Regions from separate parts of the Paenibacillus sp. NMA1017 genome, predicted to be linked through region 1. Evidence: riboswitches for the same ligand, from Rfam matches in the RefSeq annotation. Region 1 holds a riboswitch; each other region holds the start of a gene.
The links. A riboswitch is a leader RNA that binds a small molecule or an ion and turns the genes downstream of it on or off. The one in region 1 is predicted to bind glycine.
Positions count from the first base shown of each region.

Region 2: another riboswitch for glycine. It lies ahead of sdaAB (L-serine ammonia-lyase, iron-sulfur-dependent subunit beta); the one in region 1 lies ahead of gcvT (glycine cleavage system aminomethyltransferase GcvT).
Region 3: another riboswitch for glycine. It lies ahead of AC5ELV_RS15585 (alanine/glycine:cation symporter family protein); the one in region 1 lies ahead of gcvT (glycine cleavage system aminomethyltransferase GcvT).

Region 1 covers NZ_JBZXYR010000004.1:330,363-336,686, forward strand. Annotated here, with positions in the region: gene AC5ELV_RS13610 (BglG family transcription antiterminator) at 1-1,017, opposite strand, end outside; gene AC5ELV_RS13615 (PTS mannitol transporter subunit IIBC) at 1,099-2,577, opposite strand; gene gcvH (glycine cleavage system protein GcvH) at 3,003-3,395, opposite strand; glycine riboswitch at 3,790-3,888, shown strand; gene gcvT (glycine cleavage system aminomethyltransferase GcvT) at 4,065-5,165, shown strand; gene gcvPA (aminomethyl-transferring glycine dehydrogenase subunit GcvPA) at 5,290-6,324, shown strand, end outside.
Region 2 covers NZ_JBZXYR010000007.1:13,675-19,998, reverse strand. Annotated here, with positions in the region: gene AC5ELV_RS17305 (ABC transporter ATP-binding protein) at 1-688, opposite strand, end outside; gene AC5ELV_RS17300 (DUF6359 domain-containing protein) at 1,014-2,618, opposite strand; glycine riboswitch at 2,956-3,071, shown strand; gene sdaAB (L-serine ammonia-lyase, iron-sulfur-dependent subunit beta) at 3,283-3,972, shown strand; gene sdaAA (L-serine ammonia-lyase, iron-sulfur-dependent, subunit alpha) at 3,962-4,861, shown strand; gene AC5ELV_RS17285 (Ig-like domain-containing protein) at 4,933-6,324, opposite strand, start outside.
Region 3 covers NZ_JBZXYR010000005.1:285,693-292,016, reverse strand. Annotated here, with positions in the region: gene AC5ELV_RS15590 (iron-containing alcohol dehydrogenase) at 1-52, shown strand, start outside; gene AC5ELV_RS15585 (alanine/glycine:cation symporter family protein) at 110-1,528, opposite strand; glycine riboswitch at 1,688-1,782, opposite strand; glycine riboswitch at 1,801-1,877, opposite strand; gene AC5ELV_RS15580 (glycoside hydrolase family 1 protein) at 2,042-3,499, opposite strand; gene AC5ELV_RS15575 (LacI family DNA-binding transcriptional regulator) at 3,712-4,683, shown strand; gene licT (BglG family transcription antiterminator LicT) at 4,917-5,759, shown strand; gene AC5ELV_RS15565 (beta-glucoside-specific PTS transporter subunit IIABC) at 5,993-6,324, shown strand, end outside.

The DNA of each region.
Region 1 (6,324 bases):
TCCTTCACGCAGAACACGGTCCTCTTCCAATGGTGTGCCTGTCTCTTCCTCCACACGGCGAATCAACTCATGAACCGACTCCAACAGTACAAGATCATCCAACGGTAGTAGTCGGGTAGAGTGATCCTCGGCATCACGAAACAGCAGCCTGAGATAAGATCGTTCCGGCTCCGGAAATTCAATATCCAGCGCCTCTGACAACTCCGTGCATATGCGTTCCACCATAGCTGTGCGAAGCATGATATTTTCATCCGAATCTGTTTTTAAATACGAGAGAAGAGAATCCATAACATACCCGAGTCGTAGGCGTGCCAGCGAAACACAAATTTGAATCAGCAGCTCCATATACTTGCTTTCGACCATGTTTTCCAGCCATTTTTCATGGGGTTGCCAGAGGGCCTTTTCCACGATCAGCAGGTTATCTCTGCCAATCATCTCCAGCAACTTGTCGGCAACACGGGTTACAGGACGAAGTTCTTCGCGGGCTGAAAACAGATCGGATTCATCCAAATATTCGAGAGCCAGCTCGGAAATCGCCCGTCTTTTGTCTGTCTCCCGCCCTGTAATCTCGACCCCGTACCCCCGTCTGCGCACAAGCATGAGTCCACGTTCGCCAATCCAGCCTTGCAATTCGTCCAGATCATGACTGACCGTAGTTACCGTGACTTTCAGATCTGAAGCCAGCGCCAGCAGCTTGATCGGCTCCCGTGTATCCAGCAGCATGCAGAGAACCACGATCTTTCTCTCCTCAGCCGAATATTCGTCTGACTTCGTATGCAACAATTGCTTTCGCAGGCATGCAAGCTGAGCTGGGTCAGCATCTATACCAATACCGATCCCTGACTTTTTCTCCAGCTTCACCTCATGAGCTGCCAGCCAATGCTCGACTGCGCCCAGTTCCCGATGAACCGTCCTTGTGCTGACATTGATCTTCGTGGCAATTTCCCCGGCCGTAACCTCTTTGGACTGCTCCAGAAGATATTCCACGATGTCACGTTGTCGTTTCGTAATATTCATAAGCGCATACCGTTCCTTCCCAAGCTCATCCCTCCAGCAGGAGACGTACACTGCATACAGTCTGCCTGACTACGACGGGGATTAAGAATCGGATTGCAGACGTTCAACCAGCGCTTCGTATTCAGGGCTCTTCAGAAAATTGTCAATGGAAATGTGCTCAGCATTCGGAGCTACTGTTTTAGCCCGGTCTGTCAACGTTTTTTGCGTAATGACAATATCCGCATCCTGTGGAATTTCACTGATTGCCGTATTCGTAACTGTCACGCCTACACCCGCCTGCTTCATTTTTTTGCGTAAAATTGAGGCTCCCATAGCACTTGAACCCATACCTGCATCACAGGAAAAGACAATCTTGTTCACTTCGGATTTATCCTTGAGTGTTCGATCTGCGACAATCTCGGCAGCACGATCAGACTCGTGGTTATCTTCCATTACAGTGGCGTTAGCACTTGCACTCTTGCTTTGATTTTTCATATCTTGCAGGCGGGATGCAGCTTCCTCCAGCCCCTCTTCTTGTTGCTTACCAGTCTTGAGTAACACTGCGGCTACAGCAAAGGATACGACCGCAGCAGCGATTACCCCGCTCAGCATTGGCAAATATCCGCCTTTTGGCGTCATTAGAAAATAGGCGATGATGCTGCCCGGTGAAGGAGCAGCAACCAGTCCGGCACCTGTCAACATGAAACAGAAGGTCCCCACAACGCCCCCAGCTATAGCTGCAAGAATCAGAATCGGCTTCATCAAAATATAAGGGAAATAAATTTCATGAATCCCGCCGAAAAAATGAATAATGACCGCTCCAGGAGCCGACGACTTCGCAGAACCTTTACCGAACAGACAGTAGGCCAGCAAAATACCGAGCCCCGGCCCAGGATTCGATTCAAGCATGAACAGTACGGATTTCCCTGTTCTTGCAGCTTCCTCCAACGCAATCGGACTTAATACTCCGTGATTCAGCGCGTTGTTTAGAAACAATACTTTTCCGGGCTCAATAATGAGGTTGACAAGCGGCAATAGCCCTGCGTTCACGAGGAACTGTACCCCTGCCGACAACACTTGACTGATCATTTGTACAACCGGGCCGATCGCCACATGGGCAAGCAGTGCTAGAATGGCACCGATAATCCCGGCCGAAAAATTATTGACCAGCATTTCAAAGCCTGATCTGACTTTGCCTTCAATGGCCTTGTCGAACTTCTTCAATATCCACGCAGCCAGCGGACCAGCTACCATCGCGCCTAGGAACATCGGGATATCGGCCCCCACTATGACACCCATCGTCATAATGGCACCGATCACACCGCCACGCTGTCCGTGAATCATCGTGCCCCCTGTATAACCGATCAGCAGCGGCAACAAATAATTTTTCATCGGGTCAACCAATTGTGCAAAACCCTCGTTCGGGAACCATCCGGTCGGAATAAAGAGTGCCGTAATCAACCCCCACGCAATAAAGGCTCCCATATTGGGCATAACCATACCGCTAAGAAAACGGCCAAAACGCTGTACGGCGACACGAGTGCCTCCTTTTGAACTTGACTTTGCGTCCAATGTACTCATATTCAAATCCTCCTTGTAGGTAAGCATCACTACCTTTTCTTAAAATTCATACTAAATGACAGCGCTGTCTTCATCAACGAAATGAAAACGTACTTTCGTCATGAATGTTGATGACAACATTTAAATTTAAATTATCCGGGAAGGTATTATACCTGCATAATTCTTCTTAATATGACCTATAGCTATAGAAATTAGTCGAAAAACCGTGCTGGATTATGTATGATTCTTATATGGGGACAACCCTCTACATCAGAATAAAACACGTAATTACGTTTTCAAAAAAAGACAAAAAAATAGCCGCTACGTCAAATCATAGCGACCATTTTATACAAAAATCGAGCAAACTAACGATGCTCTTTTTCAATTAAAAATCAATATAACATCCGAATAACACGCTGTTATTTCATGCTGCATTGCTCCATTTATTACTCCGAAATCAACTGCTCATACTGATCCGCAGACAGTAGCTTGCCCAATGCTTCCTCCACATCTTTATCCATCTCTACTTCGATCATCCAACCTTTTTCATAGGGAGATTCATTCACTAGCTCAGGCGTACTTTTCAGCGCTTCATTCACTTTTAATATGGTTCCCGTCACCGGAGCAAAAAGGTCGGATACCGTCTTCACCGATTCAATCGTACCGATCTCCGCTCCCTGCTCAATCGTTACTCCCGCCTCAGGTAATTCTACAAAAACAATATCACCCAGTTGATGCTGTGCAAAGTCTGTAATACCAATCCGCACCGTTCCATTCTCTGTCCGCTGAACCCACTCATGTTCGTCTGTATACCAAAGTTGCTGCTTTACTTCACCCATCCTGTTCCCCTCACTTCCATATGAATAAAATCGCTTTTGCTCACCTGTATTAGACAGATTAAGATTATGACAACAAGAACACTCATGTCAATAATACTAACAAAAATACTTCATATCACCTCATATAGCGTACTATATAAAAATATAATGGCTTATAACAAACGCTTACATATCCTTATTTATATATTAAATGTTTTTTCTATTGTTTTTGATGACATTTTTATTGACATTTTGAATGAATTTGCGTATTAATGGTTTATAGCAAATGCTTTGGGAAACACCCCGACAACTGCAAACGCGGATGAACGCGGAGGGAGAGACTGCCAAAAAGATTCGCATAGCTGTTGCCGCTTGTGAGACAGTTGTGCACGCGAATCGGATCAAGTTATTATCTGCAAAGCCAGGTAATATACCGTTGATCCCGAAGGTAGCGCCGAAGGAGTAAACCTGCATTGCAGGTGAATCTCTCAGGCAAAAGGACCTCTGCCGGACGCATCTCTGGAGAGCATTCGCTATTGGAGCGGATCACCCAAGGGGAAACCCGGTACATACCGGGGTAACTTTCTGGTATCAAGGACAGAGCTGAAAAAAGAGTGTAGACTGCCGTCTATACGTCTTTTTCGGCCTGTCTTTTTTGTTTAGCCGATCACACCGGATAGGAGTGGAAAAATGACTAATTTGCGAAGAACACCGCTATATTTGTCCTACGGGACGCAGTCTGGGGTTCGTTGTATTGACTTTGGCGGCTGGGAGCTCCCCGTTCAGTTTAGCGGCATTCAAAAGGAGCATGAGGCCGTCCGGCAACGTGCGGGTTTATTCGATGTATCGCATATGGGTGAGTTTTTGGTTGAAGGCAAAGAGGCCGAGGCTTTTCTACAAAGGGTGACCACGAATGATGTCAGCCAGTTGGAACCAGGTCAGGCACAATATTCACTCCTTTGTTACCCCGATGGAGGTGTAGTAGACGACCTGCTTGTTTACTGCAAAGGACCGGAGCGCTACATGCTCGTTGTGAACGCCTCTAACATTGATAAGGATTGGGATTGGTTACTTCGTCATGTACCTGCATCCGTTCACATGGAGAATGTGTCTGATGCGATAGCATTGCTGGCGTTGCAGGGACCGGAAGCAGCACGTATTGCCGCAGCCGTGGCAGATACGGATATTACGAATCTGGCATCTTTCCGCTTCCATGAGGACGTGCCATTGTTCGGAGCAAAAGCTCTCGTCTCACGAACCGGATATACGGGCGAAGACGGTTTTGAATTTTATGTACCTGCTGCGGAAGCACCAGCCGTATGGGAGGGTTTGCTTCGTTCCGGTGAGTCGTATGGGCTGGTTCCCGCTGGACTTGGTGCCCGGGATACACTACGCTTTGAGGCTCGGTTGCCGCTGTACGGACAGGAGTTATCTGCCACGATTTCACCACTCGAAGCCGGTCTGGGTTTCTTCGTCAAGCTGAATAAAGGAGATTTTATCGGTAGAGAAGCACTTCAGCGTCAAAAAGAACAAGGGATTCCTCGTAAATTGATCGGGCTGGAAATGATGGACCGCGGTATCCCACGCGCCCATTATCCGGTATTCGCAGAAGGTCAACACATCGGTGAGGTCACAACGGGGACTCAGTCGCCCACCTTGAAGCGTAATTTGGGCCTCGCCTTGGTGGACAGTCGTTTTAGCACCCTCTCCACACCGTTGGAGGTTGAGATTCGTGGCAAACGCCTACGTGCCGAGGTGGTGGCAGCACCCTTTTATAAACGCCCACGCTGATTTTAAACTCTCTTCATTTCCATAAAGCATACATGTCATATATGAACTTCCGGGTTTCTCCATCTCACGCTTTTTATTAGCTCATTTACGATTAAATTTTGCTTTTCGAAAGGAGCCAGAACCTATGAAGCAGCATCGTTATCTCCCTATGACTGAACAGGATCAAACCGAAATGCTGCGTGTGGTCGGTGTATCATCCATTGATGAATTATTCAGTGACATTCCAGAGGCCATTCGATATCAAGGGGAACTCCCTCTTTCTTCTCGACTCGATGAGAAAGCCTTAACCCGCCACTTGGCCGAGCTGGCCGGACACAATGCCAATACAGACACACATGCCAGCTTCCTTGGCGCAGGAATTTATGATCATCATATTCCGTCCGTCATCCAGCACATCACTTCACGCTCGGAATTTTACACAGCCTACACCCCCTATCAACCGGAAGTAAGCCAAGGCGAGCTACAAGCGATTTTCGAATTTCAGTCGTATATTTGCGAATTGACGGGCATGGCTGTAGCTAATGCCAGCATGTACGACGGAGCGACTGCACTAGCGGAAGCGGGCTCACTGTCCGCCGCAGCTACCCGCCGTAAACAGCTTATCGTATCGAGGTCCGTCCATCCAGAGGCACGCCAGGTATTGGCAGCCTATGCACGCGGATTGGATTTGGACATCGTAGAGATTGGCTGTTCGGACGGCGTAACGGATGCTGATGCGTTAGCGGCGGCCGTATCGGAACAGACCGCGGCTGTTTTGGTCCAAAGCCCCAACTTTTTCGGAGCCGTGGAAAATTTAAAGCCGATGGCTGACCTCATCCATGCGCACAAAGGTCTTTTGGTCGTCAGTGCCAACCCACTGGCACTTGGCTTGCTGGAGACACCCGGCAAACAGGGCGCGGATATTGTGGTAGGGGACGCGCAGCCACTTGGCATTTCCTCTTCTCTCGGCGGTCCGACTTGTGGATACTTTGCCGTTTCTCAGGCACATATGCGCCGTATCCCCGGCCGTATTGTGGGTCAGACCACAGACCGCAACGGTAAACGCGGCTTCGTGCTGACCTTGCAAGCGCGGGAACAGCATATCCGCCGCGAAAAGGCCACCTCTAACATTTGTTCCAATCAAGCGTTGCTAGCTTTATCTGCATCTGTATACTTGTCT
Region 2 (6,324 bases), on a different contig from region 1:
TGACCACCACGCGGTCGGCTACTTCTGCCACAACACCAAGATCGTGCGTAATCAGGATAATTCCGCTCCCGGTCTCCTGTTGAAGCTGTTTGAGCAAGTCGAGAATTTGCGATTGGATCGTTACATCGAGCGCAGTAGTCGGCTCATCTGCAATAATAAGAGAAGGTCGGCAAGCTATGGCAATCGCGATCATCACACGCTGCCGCATCCCTCCTGATAGTTCATGCGGATACTGCTCATACACACGCACAGGATTCGGTATATCTACACTTTCCAGCAGCTCCAGCACACGTTCCCTTTTTTGCTTCGTAGATAGTGACGTATGATAATCAAGATTTTCCTCAATCTGCTTGCCAATGCTCATCAATGGATTAAGTGCTGTCAGCGGGTCCTGAAAGATCATGCCAATGCCTGCTCCGCGGATTTTATTCATTTGCCCTGAAGAAAGACGGTTCAGGTTCGTGCCTTTAAAAAGGACCTCTCCCTCTACACGCGTGCGTTCCATGTCATGCAGTTGTGCGATCGAAAGTGCCAGCGCACTTTTGCCACAGCCGGATTCTCCGACTACAGCCAGCACTTCATTGGGGTTGACCGTCAGATCCAGATGGTCGACTGCGGGGTGATATTGATCCTTGATGCGAAAAGATACGGATAATCCTTTAATTTCCAACACGGGTTCGGTATTCAATGCGCGCTTCCTCCATTCTCCATGGTCTTGTCCCGCTTATTCTCACCATGCTTGATGTTTAAAACCTTTCATGAACATTACATACCGTTTTTGTCGGAATAATTTGAATACATCCTATCACCAGTATATGGATATATCAATTAAGATTATGCTATCAACATCATTTAAAAAATCAATGATCCAGCAGCAGCGCGGCCTTTCTGGCACAAAATGTAATGAAATAACCAACCATAGGTTAATTTTCATCACAAAAAAAGTCGCCTGATCCCTCTGCAGGGATCAAACGACTAACCAATACCAACTCACATTGAGCTTCTGGCGATAATTATGAAGCTGCTCCATAGGAGCCAGACTTGAACGTTCTAGGATCGTACCATTTGTAGCCTGCTGCCGGAGCAGACCAAGGCTCAGGCTGCGGTTCCGTGGAAGCCGCAGGCTCCTCGAATGGCAGAAGCTTCGTTGGTTGATCCAGAGTCAAACCTGCCACATCAGACAATTTCGTGTAGTCCTGCTTCCATGCAAGCCATTGGACCGTTTGTACCAGGAAGGTGGAATCATCCACTTCTTTGAAACCATCATATGTCTTCTTCGACTGTCCGTTTTCTTCACGCACATATTTCGGTGTAGCATCTTCTACAGGGGAAGAATCACCGATGAACGCTGCTTTGCCTTGACCCATCTTGGAGATAGCGGCATAAGGTCCTTCCGCACGGCCCCCGCCGTTATAAACTCCCTGGTCTACCGCATTACCCCATTTTTTCGTGCCTGAAGGGATATAAGCAATGCCTTTAGCCTTGGTAGGATCAATAATAGCCAGCGTAGATCCTGCATGCATTGCAATCGAGCGCACACCCTTGGTAATGCCGAAAGATTGATCTGCGGCTACAATGTCGGTAGCATTCACGTCGCCCAGTGCATTGTAACGGAAACGAACGCCAAAGTTGGTCGCCAGCCAATCGGAGCTTGTTAATCCTTGCATCGCCGGTGATGCAGCTTCTTCTGCAGTCATGCCTTTGGCCGGATTAGTATAGGCTCCACGACGGTAGCCATTCATAACCTCGGAGGAATCCCAACGGTTTTTGTTACGGTCCGCATTATAATGATCGGAGATGAAGAAGACGCTCCCCCCGTTATTCACGTATTGCAGCAGGGCAGCCTGCTCGGATGCCTTAAAGGCAACATTCGCTTCACCGATGATGAACACATCATATTGGCGCAGCTTGTCATATGTTATGGCCTGCTCTCCATAAGTAAAAGGAATGGGACGATTCAATTGGTCTACCGTAAAGCCTACATTACGCAGTCCATTGGCAAAGTCGGAGAAGGCGCCTTCAATGACCCAATCTGCTGCACCAGCGGTCTGTGCGTGCGTATTATCGAACAGCACCTTTTTGCCTTTTCCATCCGGCAGTGTAGTACCAGGTTGACCCGGGTTGCCAGGTTCAGGTTCGCCCGGATTACCAGGTTCCCCCGGTTCGCTTCCGTTCACCAGTTCAACAGCGCTCGGGCTTTTCACTCCACCAAAATTATTGTAGGCGCCAAGTATACCCGTCACACGAATTTTGCTGCCGATCAGCTCAGGATGGCCTGACAGCCCAAATTGCCCTCTGTACGCGGATGTCAGCTGTACATCCAATAGATTAGAAGTGCTACGTTCATTAGCCTGGTCGGCAATCAGTACGTTAAAATCATTCACAAACGGAGAAGAAAAGTTAGCCGTTTTCGATCCGGTAGCATGTCCGACGATGTAACCTTCCACCGTCACCGTACCTCCACTGCTTTGGCGCTGAAGTGCTTCGGCTACTGTCAATGCTCCCTCTGCCTTGACCTGACCGAATGGAACGAAGATCCCGATCAGCATTGATACGATTGCTGCTAGATGCAGCATCCCTTTTAAGCGTGAACCTGTGAACCGTGAGCCTTTTACCATACGTCAATATCCCTCCTATGATTTCCATAAATATACTTGTCCTTTATCAGATTAGCTGCCAATCTTCTAATTCCTTCCTGGTTTTATCCATAATTATGTAAATTTTAATCTTTTTTATTGGAAACGCACCTGTTTCAGGATTTTGCAAAATTCGATTCCAGTCGCTCCAAAGCGCAATATCTAGACGAACTAGGCCATTTCGATCTATATATTGTTCATTGGAAGTCGCTTATTGGGTTTTTGCAAAATCCTCGTTTATGTAAAAATTGAACCCTGTGATTGACACCGAGCACGGCATACATTACGCTAAGAAAGACATGTAGAACGGTATACGCGAATGAAGATGACGGGAGAGTCTGTCCAGGGAGCCTACACTCTGGCGGCACCGAAGGAGCAAGACGCCAGCACCCGGCTGGCGGATAATCTCTCAGGTCCATGTATCGTCATCTGACGCAACTCTGGAGAGAGCGCAAGCCACCCAAGGGGTAAGGCGGTAAGTACACCGCACGAAACTCTCAGGTAACGAGGACAGAGATAAGGGAAACTTCCTTATCCTGTCCTTTTTTGTGCTCACATTGTGCGTCAGCATTAGCAACCGTCATAACCGCGCAAAGACGCGGAAATACCATATAGTATGGTATTAGAACATACAGGGGGCCACACCATGCGTTTCAAAGATGTATTTTCCATTATCGGTCCGGCCATGACCGGACCTTCCAGTTCACACACCGCAGGCGCGGTTCGGCTCGCACGCGTTGCACGGCACTGGCTTGGGGCGCAGCCTGACCGTGCCCGCATGACATTGTACGGCTCCTTTGCCGACACGTATAAAGGACACGGTACAGACCTGGCGCTCATCGCAGGGCTGCTTAATTACGATACGGACGATCACCGGATTCCCGATGCCGAGCAATGGGCAGAGCAAGCCGGGATGGCCGTGGAATTCGCCGTCAGCGGACTACCCGCGCCTCATCCGAACACCGTCCGTTTCGAGTTGTGGAAGGGCGAGGATCAGCGCACACTGCTGGGCTCCTCCATCGGCGGCGGCAGCATCCATGTCCAACAGCTCAACGAATTCCGGGTCAATCTGACCGGAGAGCTGCCTACGCTGGTGCTTCTCCACTCGGATAAGCCCGGTACATTGGGCGCGATAACTTCAGCGCTAGGCGCGGCCCACATTAACATTGCCTATATGCACGTAGATCGCAAAGGCCGGGATGGTGAAGCACTCACCGCCATTGAAACGGACAGTTCTGCTCCAGCTGAACTGATTGCAGAACTGCGTTCTTTACCTCATATGTATGAAATTAAGATGATTAATTTGAAAAAAGGAGCTGAATCCGATGAGGTTTAGCCATCTGCATGAAATCAGCGCTTTATGCGCTGAAGAATCCACCACGATTGGCCGTTTGATGATTCAAGAGCAGGTACAAGAGACGAATACAACGGAGGAAGAAATCTTCCGCCAAATGTCTGATTATTATGAAGTCATGAAGGAAGCCGTTCATCGCGGTCAGACACAAGACACCGTATCCCGCAGTGGATTGACGGGCGGCGACGGCAAGCGTCTGGCCGAGTATCTGCGGTCAGGGGAAACCTGCTCCGGTGATGCCTCCGCCCTCGCCATGGCTTATGCGCTCTCCGTGTCGGAGGTTAATGCGTCCATGGGGCGCATTGTCGCCACGCCTACCGCAGGCTCATGTGGGGTTATCCCTGGTGTGTTCATCAGTGCACAGGAGCGGTTCGGCTGGGATGATGAGCATATGGTGAACGGCCTGTTCGCCGCTGGAGCCATTGGCTACGTGATCGCCAACAACTCCTTCATTTCTGGCGCGGAGGGAGGCTGTCAGGCTGAGATTGGCTCAGCTATCGGGATGGCCGCTGGCGCTATGGTCGAGCTGCGCGGTGGTACGCCTGAACAGGCTGTTCACGCCGTGGGCCTCGCTCTTAAGAACACGCTCGGCCTGATTTGCGACCCCGTCGCCGGACTCGTGGAGATCCCGTGCATTGTGCGCAACGGGCTGGGAGCCGTGACTGCGCTTGCCGCAGCGGACATGGCTTTGGCGGGTGTGCGCAGCGCTATTCCGTCTGACGAAGTCATTGACGTAATGCTTGAAGTCGGCAGTGCGATGCCGTCGAAGCATCGCGAGACCGCCAAAGGCGGGTTGGCCCAGACGCCGACTGGCAAGCGTTTGACCGAATCACTTACACGCAACACACCGACCAAGAAGGATAAGTCATAATTTATAAGCGGTAGCCTCCTTAAAATAAAAGAGCAAGCATATCGTCCTTGGACGTATGCTTGCTCTCTTTTTTACTGAACGGTCACCTGTACCTTCGTCATTTTACCTGCATATTTCACAGTAATTACTGCTTTGCCCTTGCCCTGTGCCTTAATGTTACCGTCTTTGACGGTCGCAACAATAATTCTGGACGAGGACCAGACAGCCGGTTTGGAAACATCCTTCTCCGACTCATCCTTATACGTGGCTGTAGCCGTTACCTTAGCCAACTGTCCTGCCTTCAAATTCAATGCGACTTCGTCTGTTTGCAAATATTTAAGCGTATCAACGTCTACAGGTACGCTGATTATCTTCCCGCCAAACTTCGCCTGAATGTTAGCTTTACCGTAGCTAACCGCGGTAACCTGACCCTTTTTAACAGTGGCTACCTTATAATTAGACGTTTTCCATTCAGCTTGGGTCGTAACGTCCTTTTCTTTACCATCACTCGATTTAACCACAATCGCGATGGTTTTTTGATCTCCAGATTTGAGCGATAGCGCGATTGCATCCGCTTCAATCTTTTGCGCTACGTCCACTTCTACCGTAAACGTAATGTTTTGCTTGCCATATGAAGCAGTCACAGTTGCCTTACCGCTACCATTTGCTTTGATCAAACCTTCGCTAACTTCAACCACTTTTACATTACTAGTTGTCCAGGTGGCGTCCTTGGTTACATCTGTTTTTGTACCGCCACTCTTAACGCCTGTTACTTTCAGCTGCTTCGTTTCCTGAGCACCAAGCGCAATTACGCGCGAGTCTGTTTCCAGACGGTCTACAAGGCCTACTTGTACGTTAATCGTCAGTTTTTTGCCATTATAGGTCGCTGTAATAACCGCTTTACCAGCGGATTTACCCGTAATCGTTCCTTTGGACACAGAGGCAATATCTTCCGCGCTTGAAGCCCATTCTGCATCCTGTGTTACATCTTCCTTACGCCCATCCGCATAAGTAGCCGTCAAAGTTGCAGTATAGTCCTCATCAATATCAATCGTTGCCGTTTTGGAGGACAGAGACAGATCACCGGGTACATTTACGGAAACTGTAGCTGTAACTGTTTTGCCACCATAAGAAGCGGTGATCGTAGCCTCACCTGTTTTATAACCTGTGACTTCTCCCGCACTGACAAAAGCGATATCTTCATTGCTGGACTTCCACTCTGCCTTACTTGTGATATCTTCTTCCGTACCTGTTACATACGTTGCGGTCAGCTTGAGCTTTTTGGATTCCTTAGCATTCAGGCTCAGCTTGTCCTCACTCAAATCCAGATATCTGGAGGTTTCGACATCTGTCTTGATCGAAACGGTCTTATCTCCATACTTAGCTGTCACCGTAGCCGAACCCGCTCCAATGGCCATAATCGTTCCCTTATTCACAGTCGCAATCTTCTCATCGCTTGATGTCCAAGTAGCCTTATCTGTGAT
Region 3 (6,324 bases), on a different contig from region 1:
TAAAAAGCTGAATCAAGAAGATATTTTAGCAATTTTGCGCGCATCGTTATAACATTCAAAAGGGAGTGTCCTCAAGCCTATGATGGCTGAAGACACTCCCTTTTAGAATTTATAAATTAACCGTTTGCCCCTTTTCTTCTACTTGAATAGCTGCCCCTACACCGGCACCTGCAAGAATGCCCTTTTTCTTACTAGAATTCAGAGAATCCATATAGGTTCGGGTTTCTGCAACTACGATTCCCGATAAGCCAAGCAGTGCAATCAGGTTCGGGAAAGCCATCATTGCGTTAAAGATATCTGCCAGCAGCCAAATCGCATCCAGTTTAATGAACGCGCCCCCGGCAACCAGTAAGATGAATAGATAACGGTAAGGTTTAATCCACTTGACCCCAAGCAAATATTCAACACAACGTTCCCCGTAATAGTTCCAGCCGAGCATGGTGGTGAACGCGAACATAATCAGAATGATGGTGAGCAGCTCCGCCCCCAGCGGGAATGCACTGGAAAATGCTTGCTGAGTCATCAGGCCTGCATCGGTAGGCCCGCTCCACACACCGCTAACCAGCAGCGTCAACCCAGTCATCACACAAATAACCATCGTATCAATAAACACGCCTGTCATGGAAATTAGCCCTTGCTCCGCAGGCCATTTGGTTTTGGCAGCTGCGGCTGCAATCGGTGCGCTTCCCAATCCGGCCTCATTGGCAAAAATACCTCTGGCTACCCCACTTCGCATCGCCAGCATAATCGTAGCTCCGGCAAATCCGCCCGTTGCAGATGTAGTTGAAAATGCCGAATGAAGCACCAGCGCGATTGCGGCAGGAAGCTGGTCAGCAAACCGAATCAGTACGATGAGACAGATCAGTACGTACAAGCCTGTTTTAAAAGGAACGACCTTCGTCGATACCTTGGCAATGCTTTTAAGTCCTCCAATAGTAACAAGTCCTGTAAGGATCGCAATAATCAGTGCCGTTACAATGGGCGGAACGCCAAAGCTGTTTTCGGTCGAAGATACAATCGCTTTGACCTGCGGAAACGTTCCAATCCCGAACAACGCTACCAGCATGCCCGAAAAAGCAAACAGCATCGCCAGTGGTTTAAAACGGCGTCCAAGACCTTTCTCAATATAATACATCGGGCCGCCGGAAAATTGTCCATTCCGATCTTTCACCCGGTATTTTACCGCAAGTACACCTTCCGCATATTTCGTCGCCATCCCAAAAAAGGCTGCAACGACCATCCAGAACAAGGCACCCGGCCCGCCCAGCTTAATAGCTGTCGCTACGCCGACAATACTTCCTGTGCCAACTGTAGCCGCAAGCGCCGTACTTAAAGCCGCAAAACTACTTACATCCCCGCTGCCTTCATTCGGGGCCTTACCGATCAGCTTGATCGCCAGGGGCAGGCGGAATACCTGCAGCATCTTCAAACGTATGGTCAGCCACAACCCCGTTCCCATGACAAGAATGATGAGAGGCGCCCCCCATATCCAGCTACTAATCGCTTCTAACACATGTACCAAATTCATTTCAACCCGCTCCTCCAGCATATTAGAAAACAAAAAAGAGTCAAATCCGCTGATTCGACTCCTGGAGAGGTTAAAGGCACGAAAAAATACAACCATCTTGTGCAGATTTCCGCCTCTAATAGCTCATAAAAAAGCCTAGGGCATTCCCTGTCACAGGTTATTCGCGTCTCTGTCCTTTTGCCTGAGAGTTTAAGCAGATGTTCTCTGCGGTGCACCTTCGGCGCCCAATTAAGGGTCTCTCCAGAGTTCTGTCCGTTTACGGTCCCCGCTTGTTGCTGTAATCAGCCTAAGCACCTGAGAGTTTTGCCCCTTCGGTCGGAACTTTCGTTCCATCTCCCGCAAACATCAACCAGACATATGAAATTTTTATTCATTATACAGAAAACTTTCAGCTTATTACAAGTGAAAAGTTTGTGAAGCCCTTTGAAATATTATTGTGTCTATCAAAAAAGCGGGTACAGCAGATTGCATCTTAGGATGTCCTCTGCTATACCCGCCCGAGATGATATGGAATTACAATTCTTCACCATTGGTTGCTATCACATTTTTATACCAGTTAAAAGAGTCCTTTTTGGAGCGTTTGAGCGTTCCGTTACCGTCATCATCCAGATCAACGTAAATAAATCCGTAGCGCTTGGACATTTCGGAAGTAGACATGCTCACAAGGTCGATAGGGCCCCAACTGGTGTAACCAATCAGATCAACACCGTCGGCAATCGCTTCCTTCATTTGGGCAATATGCTGACGCAAGTAATCAATACGATATGTGTCATGCACCGAGCCGTCTTCTTCTACCTTATCATAAGCACCTAGGCCATTTTCCACGATGAACAGCGGCTTTTGATAGCGGTCATAAAACGTATTCAGCGTAACACGCAGGCCGATCGGATCGATCTGCCATCCCCAGTCGGAGGACTGCAGATACGGATTTTTCACGCCGCCAATCAGGTTTCCTGCTGCTTTCTCGCCTTCTGGACCTGCAGATACGGTCAAGGTCATATAGTAGCTGAATGAGATAAAATCGACCGTGTTATTTTTCAAAATTTCGGCATCGCCGGGCTCTGTGTGTATCACAATATTATTTTCTTCAAAATAACGGTTCATGTAGTTGGAATATTCCCCACGAGCATGCACATCCGTAAAGAACAGGTTCATTTGATTTTCATGCTGGGCTTTCAGTATATCCTCTGGGTTACACGTATGTGGATAGCTTTCAATACGTGCCAGCATACAGCCGATCTGAGCGCCCGGGATGATCTCATGTCCTCGTTTGGTCGCCAGTGCACTAGCTACAAATTGATGATGCAATGCTTGATATATCGCTTGTTGTTTGTTTTCTACACGGTCAATAACCACACCGCCACCGGTAAATGGGCTCATGGTCATTACATTGATTTCATTAAAGGTCAGCCAGTATTTCACTTTATCTTTATAGCGTGTAAACACCGTTTCGGCATAATTGACGTAATGCTGTATGACTTCGCGTCCCAGCCAGCCATTATACTTCTGAGTCAGACCTAGCGGTGTTTCATAATGTGACAATGTTACCAAGGGCTCAATATTATACTTGCGCAACTCATCAAATACATTGTCGTAGAATTGCAATCCTGCTTCATTCGGCTCGGCATCATACCCATTCGGGAAAATCCGCGCCCAGTGAATGGACATACGAAATACCTTAAAGCCCATTTCAGCGAACAATGCAATATCTTCTTTGTAGTGGTGGTAAAAGTCCACACCTTCACGTTTTGGAAAACGGGCATTGACTTTGCCTGCCAAAATGTCTTCGAGTCGCTCGGACGAAATCTCTATAGCGTGATCGTTCTTACGTTCCGCTTTGGGTACATAGGCAATCATGTCCGCACTGGACAATCCTTTTCCATCTACGTCAAAAGCACCTTCCAATTGGTTGGCTGCAGTTGCCCCGCCCCACAAGAAGTTTTTCGGAAATCCTTTTAGCGCCTTCGTCATGGTATAAGAACCTCTTTCCATATTTAAGATTTTTACTTTGGCCAAGTAATCCCATCAAGTGCTGCAAATGTGAATCAATACCTAACGGTAACCGTTCTCCTTTGAAATGCATTGACGGATGCTTTAAAATAAACGTAATGCCTTCATAAGCATCCTAATCGTTGAAACGCGTTTCATGTCAAGTATTTTTTTCTTATGTGAGGAGAAGCACCATGTCGAATCTTGATCAAATTGCAAAACTGGCGGGCTTTTCCAAAGCTACGGTATCCAGAGTATTAAATCAGTCCCCCCATGTCAGTCACGAAACAAGAACTAAGATTTTGAAAATCATGCAGGAATTAGATTATGTTCCTAATCGGAATGCCATTTCTCTATCCAAGGGTCAGACGCTTCAGATCGGTATCATTACTTCAACTATTAATGAAATTGTTCTCGCTTTTCTGGACAGCTTTGTAGAAGTAGCGGGCCAATATGAATTTCAAACCATTATTTATACTTCAGGAGAAGACAAAAAGAAAGAGCTTCAAGCCTTTGAGGACTTAAAAAGAAAAAGAGTCGATGCGCTGGTCATCATTTCCTGTGTGAATGATACTAATTTTTTGAGTACCTATTGCAAATATGGCCCGATCGTGTCGTGGCAACGAATGGAGCATACCGATATTCGCTCCGTTGCTATGGATCAGTATGAAGGATATATGTTAGCGCTCAAGCATTTGATACAAAAAGGCTATACTCGCATAGCCAATGCTTTTGGCCGTCCGAGCAGCATCAATACCCATAGCAGACAACGAGCCTATGAACAGATCATGAGTGAGCACAATCTGCCAGTGTTGCAACACTGGAATCACTCTTCTATTTATAATATCCGTGATGGCGAACAGGTCGTAAGGGATTTGTTACAGCGTCGGAACGAATTCCCAGAGGCTATTTTATGTGCTAACGATTATGTAGCAGTGGGCATTCTCTGTGAAGCACGCAGACAACGGCTGAATGTACCGGGGGATCTGGCGATTGTTGGTTTCGATAACACGGAGCTGGCGCATACATTGGGGATTACAACGATTCAAAATCCTATCATGGCTCAAGCACAAAATGCCTTTTTCATGCTTTCCCCTCAGCTGATTGGACGCCAAATGGAGCTTCATTCGTTAGAATACAGTCTCATTGAACGTACGACCACGTAAGGTAACGATGTACTTGCAAATTAGGCAAAAGGGCCTTGATATGAAATATTTTTTGTCGAAACAGAATAAAATATGTTGAAATCGCTTTTTTTTGTGCTACAATAGCACTATATCGAAGGATTGTGACCGGTGATGCGGGCAATGCCTGAGTTCAATTGAGTGCTATTGCTAACAATAGTATTGAATTGTGCTTAGGCATTTTTTATTGGTAAAGGATGGGAGGGGGAACTTCAATGATTATTGAGAAGGTGCTCAATAACAACGTCCTATTGACTAAAAACGATAAAGGCAAAGAGGTCATCGTGATGGGAAGAGGTATTTCCTTCAAAAAGGTGGCTGGCGATCAAGTCGATGATGATAAAATAGATAAGATTTTCATGTTAAATGAAAACGAGTTCACGGCCAAACTAACCGAGCTGCTGAACGATATTCCTGTATCTCATCTGGAGGTCGTGAATGAAATTGTAACCCATGCAGCAGAAGTGCTGGATACAGAGTTAAGTGATAATATTTATTTAACATTGACCGACCATATTCATTTTGCCATACAACGGCAAGAAAAAGGACTGGCACTCCAAAACGCGATGCTGTATGAAATTAAACGCTTTTACAAAAAAGAATTTGCAGTTGGACTGGATGCTCTCCAAAAAATTGAAAATACGCTCGGAGTAAAATTGGGCGAAGATGAAGCGGGATTTATTGCATTGCATATGGTGAATGCACGAATCGACGGTAACGAAATGAAATCTACGCTGAAAATGACTGAGATCGTCCAACATATCTTGAACATTATTACGTACCATTACGGGATTGTGCTGGATGAGTCTTCTTTTAGCTATTCGAGATTTTTGACACATTTGCAATATTTTGCGATGCGAGTGATTCGCAAAGAAGTCATTCACAGTGGCGAAGAATTTTTGTACAACCAGGTGAAGCAGACGTATACCGAAGCTTTTGCTTGTGCCCAAAAGATCAATGAGTATCTGGAAAAAACATACGATCAATATTTAAGCAAGGATGAATACGTATATCTAACTATCCATATTCATCGGGTAACTGAGCGTAATAACATATAAGACTAACAACTTCATACCCCTCATCGTTCATGGATTGTGACTGGTAAGGCAGGCAAAACCTAAACTGATGGTGAAATCGACGTTCCTCTATAGGAGAGAGTGCGTAGTTTTCACCACGAGTTTAGGTTTTTCTTGTTTACGAGTTTAAAAAGATGCACGCCGGCGCATCTTAGCAACAGATGTAAACAGTAAACCCTATCAGTAGCAAGAATAACCCATAAGGAGTTCTGAATATGAGTGATAAAGAACTATCTAAAAAAATAGTGACCCTCGTTGGTGGCGAAGAGAATGTCAATTCGGTATTCCATTGCGCTACACGCTTGAGATTTAAATTAAATGATCGTACCAAAGCAGACAAAGCCGCACTGGAGGCAACCCCTGGTGTCATTACAGTAGTGGAAAGCAGCGGCCAGTTTCAAGTGGTCATCGGCAACAATGTAGGTCAAGTGTTTGAGCATATGATGGCAGAAACGAATTTGCAGGATGCAGACAATCCTAATGCCAAAAAGGAAGAATCTTCAGAAAAAACGAATTTCCTTGGCAAAGCGGTCGATATCATTTCCAG